Regions from separate parts of the Micromonospora sp. ANENR4 genome, predicted to be linked through region 2. Evidence: riboswitches for the same ligand, from Rfam matches in the RefSeq annotation. Region 2 holds a riboswitch; the other holds the start of a gene.
What was found. Region 2 has a riboswitch for cyclic di-AMP ahead of IRY44_RS22600 (hypothetical protein). Riboswitches for the same ligand answer to the same signal wherever they lie in the genome.

Region 1 (7,168 bases), on a different contig from region 2:
CCACCGAGCCGCTCTACTCGTGCCGGACGAGCCTGAAGGGCACCCCGTCGATCTCCGTGACGTACCCGATCACCGGCACCGGGTTCTTCAGTTCCGCGATCTCGACAAGCAATGCGGTGGCAGTGCCGGCGTAGGGCTCGGGCGGGTCGATCAGGGCGGTATCGCAGACCACCGTCGGCCACTGCTCGGGAGGACCGTCGTCCAGGTGCCAGCAGAGCAGATAGTCGAGGTTCACGGCTCCCCAGACCCGGAGGTCTCCCGGTGAGGTGCCGAAGTGGTACGGGAACCCTCCTGTGCACTCCGCCCTCTCGTTCATCGCGTGATGCCAGTTCCGCGCGTACCGGAGGAATTCCGGTACGCCCCAGTCGGAAGGATGAAGCACTTCCAGGAAGCCGAGGTTGCCGTGTGGGAAGCGCTCGACGAAGCGTCGGTAGTCCTCGGGAAAGGGGTGGCCGGCGGCCTCGGTGAGGGCCGGCCAGTCGACCTCGATTCCCGCCGACCCGTCCCAGTCGAGCAGGACGGCGAGCCGGTCCGTCGTCGGCGAAGCGCTCGGTGTCATTCGGCGACCTCCGGCAGATGATCGTAGATCGGGTGCACGCCCCGCCCCGTCTCCACAGTAAGGTCATCTCTTCGGCAGGCGTATGCCTCCGGAGTCCTCGAAGGTGGATTCGCCATGATCCCCGATCGGACTGAGACAAGCGTCCTCCTGGACGAGGCACTGGCGGGTGTGGCCGTCGCGTTCCAGGGCATGACGGCCCACGAGCAGGAGTCCAACTGCGAGTGCCACTGGGGCAGCGCGGAGGAACTGGCACTGCTGAAGACGCCGGACGTGCCGCTCGATGATGACCTGTTTCGTCGCACGTACTGGACCACGGACTGGCACTACCCCGGTCTGCTGCTGCGCCGGATCCTGCCCCAGGTGACCCAGCACCTCGTGGACGGCCGAATAGTGGCGACGGACGGGCTGGACAGCCTGGCGAACTTCTTCGCCGTCTCCCCCTGGCACGAGTGGCCGAGAGAGCAACAGGCCGCCCTGCGGAGATTCCTGAACGTCTGGTGGGTGCACGTCCTGGTCGAGCCCGACGCGAAGGTGCCCGCCCACGCAGCCCTGTCGTTCCTCGCCGAGGCCACCACAAAGCTCACCCCTTGGCTGGCCGACTGGGCGGAGGCGCTGGCTGACGAGCCGGCCCGGCGACAGCTGGTCGAGGCCATGGATGAGTGGATGTACGACCTGGGGGGCGACGCACTCCCGTGGTCGAGTTGGCACGACATCGACGCGTGGGCCCCCGCGCTGCAACTGTGGGTGATACGACACGCGCCGGCCGTCCTGCGCGAGCACGACGCGTCGGCCGAGCTGCTCGAGGACATCAGCAGGCTCAGCCGGCCCGATTCCGAGCGGTACGACAAGCCGCTCTCGCGGTGGCGCGCCGGGCGCCCGTGGCCTGAGTGACGTCGAAGGCCCTGGCTGGGACTTGCGTCCTGACCAGGGCCTTTCGCGTGGAGCGGGTGACGGGAATCGAACCCGCACTGTCAGCTTGGGAAGCTGATGTTCTGCCATTGAACTACACCCGCAGCGGCACCACTCTACCTGAAGCCCCCCACCCCCGTGCAGTCAGGTGCGCGCGCCACCTCGGCGAGGTGGCGGCATCGGTGGGCGGTTGACCCCGCCACCTCCCCGAACTGGAGTGGATCAAGCACCCATCGGAGCCGACAGGCGCGAAGTTGCACGTCGGAAACGTATGGGCGTTCTCAAATGCGTCGATGGGATGTAACGTCTGCCCCACGTTTCCGAACCGGCGTGACACACCCCCTGCCACGCCGTCAGAAAGAGGTGGGCCCATGGGACTCCGTCCCAACCTGCTGACCCGGCGTACCGCCGGTGTCGCGACGTCGACCCTCGCGCTGCTGCTCAGCACCGCCGCCGTCGGCGTCGTCCCCGCTGCTTCGGCCTTCTCGGCCGCCCCGGACGGCGTCTGCGCCGAACCGGCCGACGCCCACGCCGACGAGCACGCGAACGCTCGCGTCGCGAAGGGCGGCAACGCCAAGCTGGACCCCAACCACCTGACCGCCAAGCAGGTCCGTGACCGTGAGGCCGACCTCGCCGCCGCGCAGCGCGAGCGGGCCGGCTTCCGGACCGGCGCCGTCGCTCCGCTGGCCACCGTGACGATCCCGGTCGTCGTACACGTCATCCAGGAGAACAGCACCCGGGCCGGCGGCAACATCACCGACTCGATGATCAACCAGCAGATCACCGTGCTGAACCAGGCGTACGCGGGCTCGACCGGCGGTGCCGCCACCGCGTTCGGGTTCCAGCTCACGAAGATCAACCGGGTGACCAACCCGTCGTGGTACCCGATCGTGCAGGGCTCCTCCGCCGAGCGCTCGATGAAGACCTCGCTGCGTGAGGGCGGCAAGAACACGCTGAACATCTACCTCGGCGAGCTGAGCGACAGCCTGCTGGGCTGGGCGACGTTCCCGAAGCGGACGCTGGACAAGATGGACGGCGTGGTCGTGCTCAACGAGTCGCTGCCCGGCGGCACCGCGACCAACTACAACCAGGGTGACACCGGCACCCACGAGGTCGGCCACTGGCTGAACCTCTACCACACCTTCCAGGGCGGCTGCTCCGGCTCGGGCGACAGCGTCTCCGACACCCCGGCCGAGGCGTCCCCGGCGTACCAGTGCCCGACCGGCCGCGACACCTGCTCGACCGCCGGCAAGGACCCGATCACCAACTTCATGGACTACACGTACGACTCCTGCATGTACCAGTTCACCGCCGGTCAGGCGAGCCGCATGCTCACCGCGTGGAACGCCTACCGCGCAGCCTGACCGTCGTACCACGTACCGGTGCCGGCCCTGTCCTCGGACGGGGCCGGCACCGGTCGTTTCGGGGTCGGGGTCAGGCGGCCGGGCGGCGGGTGTCGAAGCCGTGCCGCCCGCGCCGACCCTCGGCGGCCACCCGCTCCCGCCGGGCCGGTTCGGCTCCGCGCGGGTCGAGCCAGACCCGCACCTGCGGCGGGGCGGCGCCGGGCTGGGCCACCGGGTCGCGCCGGGTCAGCATCGCCACCTCGACGGTGAACTCGAACAGCCGCCAGTCGCCCTGCGGCGACGCGCGGGCGATCCGGGCCAGCCGCGTCACGGTGGCCGGGTCGGTCACCGGCCGCGCGCGCCCCGCGATGTACGCCTCGTCGTCGCTCTCCTCCGGCGGGAACGAGTGCAGCGCGTAGCGGCCGTCGCGTTCGAGGTCGCGCCGCTTCGGCGAGTCGATGACGAAACACCAGAGACCGTCGGCGGTGATCACCGGGGAGACCGGGTGGACGCGGGGGCCACCGTCGGCGCGGACCGTGGCGAGGTAGCCGAAGCCCGGCCCGTACTGCTGCATCAGGAGGCGGATCTCGTCGGCGAGGCGGGGCTCGTCGGCGGCGAATTCGGACCAGGAAGCCATGTGGACACTCTATCGAACACGTGTACGAAGATGTAGTGCGACACGCAGGTCACCCGTACCGGTCGCTATGGTGTTCCGATGCTGCTCTCCGACCGCGACCTGATCTCCGAGATCAAGGCCGGCACGCTCGCGCTGGAGCCCTTCGAGCCCACGCTGGTGCAGCCGTCGAGCATCGACGTACGCCTGGACCGGCTGTTCCGGGTCTTCAACAACCACCTCTACACGCACATCGACCCGTCGGTCCAGCAGGACGACCTGACCTCGATGGTGGAGGTGCCCGAGGGCCAGCCGTTCGTGCTGCACCCGGGCGAGTTCGTGCTCGCCTCCACGCTCGAGGTGATCTCGCTGGGCGACCAGCTCGCGGGCCGGCTGGAGGGCAAGTCGAGCCTGGGGCGGCTGGGGCTGCTGACCCACTCGACAGCCGGTTTCATCGACCCCGGCTTCTCCGGTCACGTCACGCTGGAGCTGTCGAACGTGGCGAACCTGCCGATCACGCTCTGGCCGGGCATGAAGATCGGCCAGCTCTGCATCTTCCGGCTCTCCTCGCCGGCCGAGCACCCGTACGGCTCGGCCGTCTACGGCTCGCGTTACCAGGGGCAGCGCGGTCCGACGCCGAGCCGGTCCTGGCAGAGCTGGCGCACCTGGCCGACGCGCTGACGGCACGGCCGGGGCCCCGCCGTCACCGGCGGAGCCCCGGGCCACGACCTCAGCCGGGACGGCCGTAGCTGTTGATGTCGCCGTCGTCGACCCGCTTCATGGTGATGGGCTTGCCGGACTGGGAGGCGTGCACCACCCAGCCGTCGCCCACGTACATCGCCACGTGGTGCAGGTCGCTGTAGTAGAAGACGAGGTCACCGGCGCGCAGCTCGGCGCGGCTGATCCGCTTCGTCACGCCGTGCTGCTGGCGCGCGTTGTGCGGCAGCGAGACCCCGCCCTTGGCCCAGGCCGCCAAGGTGAGGCCCGAGCAGTCGAAGTGGTCGGGCCCGGCCGCGCCCCAGACATAGATCTTGCCGATCTGGGCGCAGGCGAACTTGACCGCCGCCCCGGCCGGGCCGCCGGGGTAGCCGGCCGGGCACGGCGCCGGGCGCAGCGGGCCGCCGCCGCCCTTGCCGTACACCTTGAGCCGCAGCTTCTCCAGCTTGGCGATCTCGGCGTCGATCTGCTTCTTCTTCGCCGCGAGCTGGGCCTCGGTACGGGCCAGCCCGGCGATCATCTCGTCCAGCGGCTTCTTCTTCGCCGCCAGTTCGTCGCGCAGCGCGGCGACGGAGCGCACCTGCTCGTGCTGGCGGTGCGCGAAGCGGTCCAGCAGTTCCAGGCCGGTGACCAGGTCACCGGGTGAGCGGCTGCCCAGCAGCGCGTTCACTGTGGAGAGGTTGTCGCCCTTGTAGGCGTCGGCGGCGAGTCCGCCGACCTGACCGAGCGCGGCGTCCACCCGGGCCTGGAGGGGTGCGATCTGCCGGCCGAGCGCGTCGGCCTGCTTGCGCCGCGCGGCGAGCTGCTCGCGTACGGCGTTGACCTGTTCGATGACCGGTTCGAGCTTGTTCCAGTCGCGGTCGATCTGGGCCTCGATCTCGGCGACCGAGGGTTCGGCGTGTGCCGCAGTGGCGCCGCCGGTCAGAACGACTGCGGTGCCGACCAGCGCGGCGAGGGCGGTGGTGAAGCGGGACCAGCGGGAACGCGGCGCGACGCTGGACCGGTCGGTGGACCGGTTCGACGACGGCCGCGGGGCATGGAGTGCCACCGGGCGTCCGTACTCCTTCTTCCGTACCGCCTACCGGGTTAGCTGACGGATTCGGGCGGGAAGGGAGCCGCCCTACCGCATCGCTGCGGATTCACCCCAGGTACCTGGTTCCCCGGCTCGCCCGGAGGCGACTCGGCGGTGTCGGACCGTCACCGACCGGGTTGGACGGTGAGACGTGCGGCCGACGATTCACCAGAGTAAGGACCACCGTTATCGATCCGCAACTTCCAGCGACGTGACACTCCGTACGCGATGAAGGGCCGCACCCGGAGCGGAGGTGAAATTTTCTTTCAAGGCTGATTACTCGCTGGAAAGGTATTGACCCCCGCGGGTGTGCGGAGTGAGGGTGGAGACGCAGTGACACCCATCCCTGTCCAGGAGGTTCGATGCACCTCTCCGCCCCGCCGTCGGGCAGACGGATACTGCTCGCCGCCGCAGTGGCGACAGCCACCGCGCTGGCGACGACCGGCCCGGTGACCGCCGCGCCGGACACGTCCGCGCCCGCGAGCGACAGGCAACAACAATACGCCGCCGCGGCGGCCGAGTACGGCGTGCCGCAGAACGTGCTGCTCGGTGTCTCCTATCTGGAGTCCCGCTGGGACACCCACCCCGGGCAGCCGAGCACGAGCGGCGGCTACGGCCCGATGCACCTGACCGACGCCGCGCACATCCTCGCCATGCCGGGCAGCGCCCACGTCGACGAGGACGAGGACCCGCGCGGCGACGACTCCCGGCCGCTGAAGCTCGACCCGGCCACCGCCGCCGCGCCGGAGCGGGAGACCCCGCTGCCGCCCGCCTCGCTCCAGACGCTCGACGCCGCCGCCGCGCTCACCGGGCTCGACGCGGGCACGCTGCGCACCGACCCGGCCGCGAACATCCGCGGTGGCGCGGCGCTGCTGGCGTCGTACCAGAAGGCTCTGGGTGGGCCGGTCGGCGCCGGCACCGACCCGGCGGCCTGGTACGGCGCGGTGGCCCGGTACTCCGGCGCGGACACCTCGGACGCCGCGGCGGCCTTCGCCGACGAGGTCTACGACCAGCTCGGCCAGGGCGCCAGCCGCACCACCGACGACGGCCAGCGGGTCACGCTCGCCGCCACCGCCGCGCAGCCGGACCGCTCCCGGCTGGCCCGCCTCGGCCTGCGCAACGCCGAGCGGCCGGACGGGCTGGAGTGCCCGGTACGGCTGGCCTGCGAGTGGATCCCCGCGCCGTACGAGCAGCTCAGCGACGACCCGGGCGACTACGGCAACCACGACCTGGGCGACCGGCCGAAGCAGCAGAAGATCGAGTACATCGTCATCCACGACACCGAGGGCTACTTCGGCCCGAGCGTCGACCTGGTGAAGCGGGCCGACTACCTGGGCTGGCACTACACGCTGCGCTCGGTGGACGGCTACATCGCCCAGCACATCAAGACCAAGGACGTGGGCTGGCACGCCGGCAACTGGTACGTCAACGCCAAGTCCATCGGCCTGGAGCACGAGGGCTTCGCCGGTCAGGGCACCTGGTACACCGAGGCGATGTACCGCACCTCCGCCAAGCTGGTGCGGCACCTGGCGCTCAAGCTCGGCATCCCGATGGACCGGCAGCACATCATCGGCCACGACAACGTGCCCGGCATCACCGCCGCCAACGTGGGCGGCATGCACTGGGACCCGGGACCGTACTGGGACTGGTCGCACTACTTCGACCTGATGAAGGCGCCGTTCCGCAGCACCGGCACGCCCCGTACCGGCCTGGTCACCATCGACCCGGACTTCGCCACCAACCGGCCGGCGTTCACCGGCTGCAACCAGCAGCCGCCCGGTGTCCCGACGCCCCGGCCGCCGGCCGAGCCGTGCCCGTCGCGCGGCTCCTCCGCAGTGATCCTGCGGACCGCGCCGAGCCCGGACGCCCCGCTCGTCAACGACCTCGGGCTGCGCCCGGACGGTACGCCGGACACCATGTACATCTCCGACCACGGCGCCCGCGCCTCCGCCGGT
Region 2 (7,168 bases):
GCGCTCGCCGGGCCGGCCGGCGCGGAGCCGGGCGGCGCGGCGCTCACCGCGCTGTGCCGGGCCGGGCTGCTCGCCGACGGCGGGGATCCGGGCGGCGCGCTGCGCACGCTCGCCGAGGCGCGGACCGCCGCGCCCGGCCCGCAGCTGGGCGCGTGGCTCGCCGCCGACGAGGCACAGGTACGCGCCGTCGTCGGTGACGTCGACGGCGCCCGGTCGCTGCTCGACGCGGCGGGCGACGGGCCGGCGCCGGCGCTGGCGGACGCCCGGCTGCGGTTGCGCGCCGGTGACGCCCGTGCGGCCGAGCGGGCCCTGCCCGACTGGACCGGGCCCGGCGCGGCGGACTGGCCGCTGCCGGTGCGGCTGGGCGCCGGGTTGCTCGACGCGGCGCTCGCCGACGCCTCCGGTGACTCCCGGCGCGCCGGGCGGCTGCTGGAGGAGGTGCTGGCGCTCGCCGAGCCGGACGGCTTCCGGCGCGTCTTCACCCGCGCCGACCCGGGGGTACGGGATCTGCTCGCCGCGCGCCTGGATTCCGGCACCGCGTACTGGGCCACGGTGAGCGAGCTGGTGCGCGGCGTGGACGCGCAACCGGTGGCCGCGACCGCCGACGGTCCGGCCCGGACGCTCGACGAGCCGCTCACCGAGCGGGAGCTGACCATCCTGCGCTATCTCCAGAGCATCCTGTCCAACGTGGAGATCGCCGCCGAGCTGTCCCTGTCGGTGAACACGGTGAAGACGCACGTGCGCAACATCTACCGCAAGCTCGACGCGACCCGCCGGCGTGACGCCGTCCGGCGGGCGCGCGAGCTGCGGCTGATCTGACCGTCAGCCGTCGTCGGTGGCGGCGTCCACCACCGCCAGCAGTTCGGCCAGGTCGTAGCCGCCGTCGTGCCGGACGTCGTTGACGAACAACGTCGGCGTGCCGTTGACGCCGCTGCGGATGCCGCCGACGAAGTCCTGCCGGACCCGGTCGGCGTACTCCTGCCGGCCGACCTCCGCGGCGATCTCCTCCGGCGACAGGCCGATCTGCTCGACGCCCAGCGACAGGTGCACCGGGTCGAGCTGGTCCTGGTGCTGGTAGAGCCAGTCGTACATCTCCCAGAACCGGCCCCGGGCGGCGGCGGCCTCGGCGGTCTCCGCGGCGCTCTCCGCGTACGGGTGGACGTTGGTGATCGGGAAGTGCCGGTACGCCAGCCGGACCGTGTCGGCCCGCTGGCGCAGCACCTCGGCCAGGTTCGGGTACGCGGCGCCGCAGAACCGGCACTGGAAGTCGCCGTACTCGACGATGGTGACCGGCGCGTCCACCGGCCCGCGGACATGGTCCCGGTCGGTCACCGGGATCCGCAGCCGCGCGGTGGTGACCTGAAGTGGCGTGGTCATCGGGCACTCACCCGCCGATCCGCGTCCAGCCGCGCCAGCGCGTCGAGGATGCCGTCCACACCCGGGTTGACCTCGGGCGGGGACAGGTGGCTCCAGACCACCCGGCCGTCCGGGCCGACCACCACGAGCGCCCGGTCCGACTGCCCGTGCGGCGCGTACGCGCCGTACCGGCGTGACACCTCACCCTTGGGCTCGAAGTCGGCGAGCAGCGGGAACCGGATGCCCCGGCTCTCGGCGAACGCCCGGTGCGAGTCGACGCTGTCCACCGAGATGCCCAGCAGCACCGCGTCGTACCGTTCCAGCTCGGGCAGGGCGGCCTGGTAAAGGGTCATCTGCTCGCCGCACACAGGTGACCAGTCCGCGGGGTAGAACGCCAGCACCACGGGACGGCCCCGGAACTGCCCGGGGCCCACCTCGCGTCCGTCCGGCGCCGCCGGCAGCGTGAACCCTGGCGCGTCCGTGCCCGGTGTGATCAGCCCGTTCGGATCACTCATGCCGCCCACGATGCCCGCGGCCCGGGTGAGGCGGGCTCACCCGGGCGGGGTGGTTCCCGTCAGCGCACGGCGAGGTGGTTGCGCACCTCCCGGATGCCTGGTGCGTTCCACACCACCCGCTCGATCTCCTCGCGTTCGCCGGGCGAGTGGACCCGCCCGTCCAGCAGCACCGTGTCGCCGTGCACCCGCACGTCGACCTCCTCGGCCTCGGTGGCGCGGTTGCGGGCCAGCGCGTCCACGATCCGCTCGGCCAGGTCACCGCCGTCGGCGCGCACCGCGGGGCGTACCGCGATGCCGTTGCTCACCCCGCACACGCCGGTGAGCCGGGCGACCGAGCGTTCGGCGGCCCGCCGCTGGTACTCCCACTCGACCTCGCCGTGCAGCGTGACCCAGCCGTCGGCCACCGTCACCTGCAACGCCTCGATCGGCACGAACGCGTCCCACTCCAGCGCCCGTACGGCCGCGACGGCGATCTCCGGGTCCTCCCGCCCGGCCGCGGTGTCGATCCGGACGGCGAGGTCGTTGGCGACCGCGCGGACCCGGGCGACCCGGTGCGCGGCCCGCTCGGCGGCCCACTTCTTGGCGTAGCTGTCGACCCGGCCGGTGAGCGTCACCACGCCCTCGGTGACGGTCACCCCGATCTCGTCCGCGCCGACCCGCGGTTCCCAGGTCAGCTCGTCGAGCACGGCGGACTGGATGTCCCGGTCGGTACGGGTGATCGTGTCGGTGGTCATCCGGCTCTCCCTCCCGTCGATCGCGGCACGGGCACGTGGTCCCGCACCCGCGATCCTGCGCGCGTCCCGGGTGAGCGGCCCTCGCCCGGTCCGGGTGAGGCAGCACGACGGCCGCCCCGGAACCTCCCGGGGCGGCCGTCGTCGAGTCGTACGGGCGGGTCAGCCGTCCAGGCCGGCGGGCGAGTTCGGCCGGTCCACGTCCACGAACTCGATCTCCTCGGCGGCGCGGTCCCGGCTGCCGGCAGCGCGCGCCGCGGTGCCGGCGGCCCAGCCGATCGCCGCGCCGGTGAGCGCCGCCGCGATCAGCAGCGTCCAGGGCAGGGCGGGCCGGCGGCCGGCGAGCGCGTCGAACGCGAGGGACGCTCGGCGGCGTGCCTCGTCGGCGGCGGAACCGACCAGGTCGGTGGCGTCGTCGGCCAGGCCGGAGGAGCTGCGGCGGGCGGTCCGGGTGGCGTCGCGCACGCTGTCACCGGCGGAACCGACGGCGGAGAGCAGGTTCTGCCACGCCTGGTCGGCGACCCGCTCGGCCTTGCCCCGGCGGTCCAGCAGGTTGGATCCGAACATCGTTCTACCTCCTCGGGTGCCGAAGGCCGGCGGCCACTTCGGACTCCGGTGTCCATCCGGCGGGTTCACTGTCTCGGGCAGTGCCCCACCGGCGCACGCGGCAAACCCACGGGGTGGTGCCGGGCCGTGAGCAGCGAACGGGACGAACCACCCGAACGCGCCGGGACCGGTGCCGACGGGACGTGCGTGCGCCAGCTACCCTGGTCGGCGGATCGGCGGGCCCGCCCGGTCGCACGGTTGGCCGCGGCCCGCCGTACAGGGGAAACTGGAACCCGGAGGTCCGGATTGGGTACGCCCAGGTGTGCCCAGTTCGCGAATTGCTCATCCCGGGGGGTGGCGACCGGGCCGTTGGAGGAATACTCTCGGTCGCGGCCCGCGTACTGATGAGGCGCCCGTCATGGGCGAGTGGAGGTGCTCGCGTGAGCCTGTCGATCGTGAAGTCGGTGCGGCCGGGTGGTGTCGTCCAGATCGCGCCCCGTGGGGAGATCGACGTCGACACCGCGTACGAGGTGCGGGAAGCGATCGCCGAGGTGCTCGCGAAGGGCCGTCCCGCGCGGATCGAGCTGAACATGCGGCTCGTCACGTTCATCGACTCGGTCGGTATCAGCGCCATGGTCGCGGGTTTCCAGACCTGCGAGGTCAGCGGCGTCAAGCTCGTGGTCACCGAGCCGAGCCGGTTCGTGCACCGGCAGCTCTGGGTGACCGGCCTGCTCGGCCTGTTCGGCGCGCCCGAGCCGTGGTTCGCCGACGACACCCCCGAGGTGCTGCCCGGCGCCTGAGCGCCGTTCACACCCCCTGCGGCCAGGGGACCTTCTACCCGTTGCCAGTCCGGCGTCGGTACGGGACGATCGTCGCGACGCACGACGGCGAGGGGGCCCGCTTGCAGAGCAGCGACAGCTTCAGCTACACCGTGCAGGCCCGGTGCACCCGGGCCGAAGCGGTGGCCCTGCTGGGTGACCTGAGTCGCCAGGGTGAGCTGCATCCGCTGATCGTCCGGGTCCGGAAGCTGCCGGCCCGGCCGGGCGCGCTGGCCAGCTATGCGATCACCGACCGGCTGCAACTCGGCCCGCTGCACTTCCCGGTCACGTACCAGGCGGACGTGCTCGTCGCGGGCGAGGACGAGGTCGTCACCGTGGCGCGGCAGCAACCCGCGACGACCGTCCGCAACCACACCCGCCTGCGCGACGAGCCGGACGGCACGGTACGCATCGACGTGGAGATCACGCTCACCGCGCCGGCGCCGCTGTTCGGGTACGCGTTCCGCCAGGCCCGGGCGGCTCACCTTGGCCTGGCGGCTCGCCTCGGCGCGACCCTGGAGGGCCGGCCGGTCTGATCCGGCCGACCCTGCAGGGGCGTGCTCAGTACACCGACAGGTGCACGTGGTTGGTGTGGTCGCTGGACGGGTCGCCGTTGCCGCCGCTGTACGACTTCCACCCGCTGCTGGGCAGCCAGATCTGCTTGAACCAGATCACGTAGAGCACGGCGAGCGGGTCGGCGTTGCGCACGAAGTACGCGGCCAGGTTGTTGCCGTACGTCCGGTCACCGCCGGTGGCCACGCCGCCGAAGCCGCTCTTCTGCGCGGCGAAGTCGCAGGCCCGCCCCTTCGGATGCTCACCCGAGCCGCTCGGCCGGTGGCACGAGACGTACCTGGTGAAGCCGGCCGCCTTCGCCTGTTGCAGCGCGTGCAGCGTGCGCGGCGTGATGCAGCCGTTCGCCGGCGTCGGGTCGTTGACGCTGCACGACTCCGACGGCCAGGAGCCGTCCGAGTTGCGCGGCGCCGGCTTCGCGTTCTTGCTGGAGGTGCCCTGGACGCTGCCGCCGCCGCCGCTGCTGCTGCGCGACGCGCGGTCGTTCGCCACCTCCAGGGCGCGCTCGGCCTGTTCCTTGCGCTTGGCCATCACCGTCACCTGCTTGCGCTGCTCGAGGATCTCCCCGTCGAGCTGGGCGCGGGTGCGGGTGGCCTCGTCGCGGGTGGCGATCAGGTCGCGCAGCGTGCGGTCCTCGTGCGCGGCGACCTGTTCCAGGGCGGCGGCCCGGTCCATGAAGCCCTCCGGGCTGCTGCTGCCGAGCAGCGCCCCGGCGGTGCCCAGGCGGCCGTTGCGGTACGCCACGACGGCGATCTCGCCGACCTTGGCGTCGCGGACGGCAAGCTCGGCGCCGACCGTCTTGAGCTGGTCGTTGAGCTGTTTCTGGCGGGTCACCGACCGGTTCAGCGCGGCCTTCGCCTCCAGCCAGCCCTTGCTGGCCGCGTCGAGCTGGGCGCGCAGTTCCGGCGTGCCGCCCTCGTCGTCGCCGCCGGGCGCGGCGGCGAGCAGGCCGGTCGCCGGCGCCGCGGAGGCGGGGGAGACCGGAACGGTCGCGACGCCGAGGGTCAGCGTCGCGACGAGCAGGGCCGCCAACCGGGCGGCCGTCCGTCGTACAGGTGCCACTGGGGGCATTCACACGTCCTTCCGTCAACGCCGACCGGGTTAGCTGACGGGTTCGGGACGGAAGATCCCTACCGCTGACGCGGATGCACCCCACGTACGTGGTTCCCCGGCTCGTCCCTGCGGACGATTAGGCGACGGCCGCCCCACCGGGGCCGGGTGGCGTCCGCGGGTGCGGCCGCGACCGAGACTACCGGCGCTGCCCGGGCGCGGCTCCGTCGAGCAACGCCACTAGGCGGGGCAAAACCGGCATAAGACTACATTAGTCCCAGTGATTTAAGCGTGTCCTAATCACCACTCGGTCTTGCCGCACACTCCGGCCGACGCTCCGGGTTCGACCTGCAACGTGGCGTGATCGATGGAGAAGTCCTCGTGCAGGGCGGCCCGCGCGGCGGCCAGCACCCCGGCCGGGTCCGCGCCCGGGTCGGTGGTCAGGTGCGCCGAGGCCACCTCCATGCCCGAGGTGAGGGTCCAGACGTGCAGGTCGTGCACCTCGGCCACGCCCGGTACGGCGGCCAGCCGGTCGTGCACGGCGGTGACCTGGAGGTGCTCCGGCGCGGCCTGCACCAGGATGCGCAGCGCGGCCCGGCCGAGCCGCCAGGTGCGCGGCAGGATGAACACGCCGATGCCGACGGCGACGAGTGGGTCGGCCCACCACCAGTCGGTGACCGCGATGACCAGCGCGGCGGCGATCACGCCGAGCGAGCCGAGCAGGTCGCCGAGCACCTCCAGGTACGCCCCGCGCAGGTTGATGCTCTCCTTCGACCCGGCGCGCAGCAGCGCGAACGCGACGATGTTGGCGAGCAGGCCGAGTACCGCCACCACGAGCATCGGTCCGGCCAGCACCTCCGGCGGCTCGCCGAACCGGCGTACCGCCTCGACCAGGACGTAGATGGCGACGGCACCGAGCAGGACGGCGTTGGCGAGGGCGGCGAGCACCTCCAGCCGGTAGAGCCCGAACGTGCGCTGCGGGTCGGTGCCGGCCCGGCGGGTGGCGGTGATCGCCGCGAGGGCCATGCCGATGCCGAGGACGTCGGTGAACATGTGCCCGGCGTCGGAGAGCAGCGCCAGCGAGCCGGTGGTGAAGGCGGCCACCGCCTCGACCACCATCAGGGCGGCGAGCAGCGCGAACGCGGCCCAGAGGCGGCCTGCGTGGCGGTGTGCCGCATTGGCCACCGCGCCGCTGTGGTCATGACCTGCGCCCACGCCAACACCCTCCCTGCCGCGTACCGGCCCGGCCCAATGTATGTTCACATCGCTATGTATGCAAGTGAACTGTGGGTGGCGGCGGGGCCGGTCACCCCACCGGGTCGAGCGTGGTGAGGCGCTGCGTCGCCCGGGACAGCGCCACGTAGAGCGTGCGGACGCCCGAGCCGGGGTCGGCCCGGATCTCGCCCGGCGCCACCAGCACCACGCCGTCGTACTCCATGCCCTTGGCCTGGAGGCTGGTGACGACCTGGAGCCGGCCCGCGCCGAGCGCGCCCAGCCAGCCGGCCACCTCGTCCCGGCGCGGCACCGGCGTGATCACGCCGACGGTGCCCTCCACCTGCGCGAGCAGCGCCTCGGCCGCCTC

Region 1: linked by a shared signal. The riboswitch ahead of IRY44_RS10335 (NlpC/P60 family protein) and the one ahead of IRY44_RS22600 (hypothetical protein) in region 2 are both predicted to bind cyclic di-AMP.

The regions. Positions count from the first base shown of each region.
Region 1 covers NZ_JADKYQ010000005.1:90,627-97,794, forward strand. The annotation lists gene IRY44_RS10305 (hypothetical protein) at 14-559, opposite strand; gene IRY44_RS10310 (hypothetical protein) at 674-1,450, shown strand; tRNA gene IRY44_RS10315 (tRNA-Gly) at 1,499-1,572, opposite strand; gene IRY44_RS10320 (zinc metalloprotease) at 1,840-2,832, shown strand; gene IRY44_RS10325 (pyridoxamine 5'-phosphate oxidase family protein) at 2,903-3,448, opposite strand; gene dcd (dCTP deaminase) at 3,527-4,105, shown strand; gene IRY44_RS10335 (NlpC/P60 family protein) at 4,155-5,189, opposite strand; cyclic di-AMP (ydaO/yuaA leader) riboswitch at 5,203-5,337, opposite strand; gene IRY44_RS10340 (N-acetylmuramoyl-L-alanine amidase) at 5,576-7,168, shown strand, end outside.
Region 2 covers NZ_JADKYQ010000013.1:31,089-38,256, reverse strand. The annotation lists gene IRY44_RS22635 (LuxR C-terminal-related transcriptional regulator) at 1-819, shown strand, start outside; gene IRY44_RS22630 (DsbA family protein) at 823-1,377, opposite strand; gene IRY44_RS22625 (redoxin domain-containing protein) at 1,374-1,871, opposite strand; gene IRY44_RS22620 (BON domain-containing protein) at 1,931-2,605, opposite strand; gene IRY44_RS22615 (hypothetical protein) at 2,765-3,169, opposite strand; gene IRY44_RS22610 (STAS domain-containing protein) at 3,589-3,948, shown strand; gene IRY44_RS22605 (SRPBCC family protein) at 4,050-4,502, shown strand; gene IRY44_RS22600 (hypothetical protein) at 4,528-5,607, opposite strand; cyclic di-AMP (ydaO/yuaA leader) riboswitch at 5,612-5,742, opposite strand; gene IRY44_RS22595 (cation diffusion facilitator family transporter) at 5,887-6,801, opposite strand; gene IRY44_RS22590 (AAA family ATPase) at 6,893-7,168, opposite strand, start outside.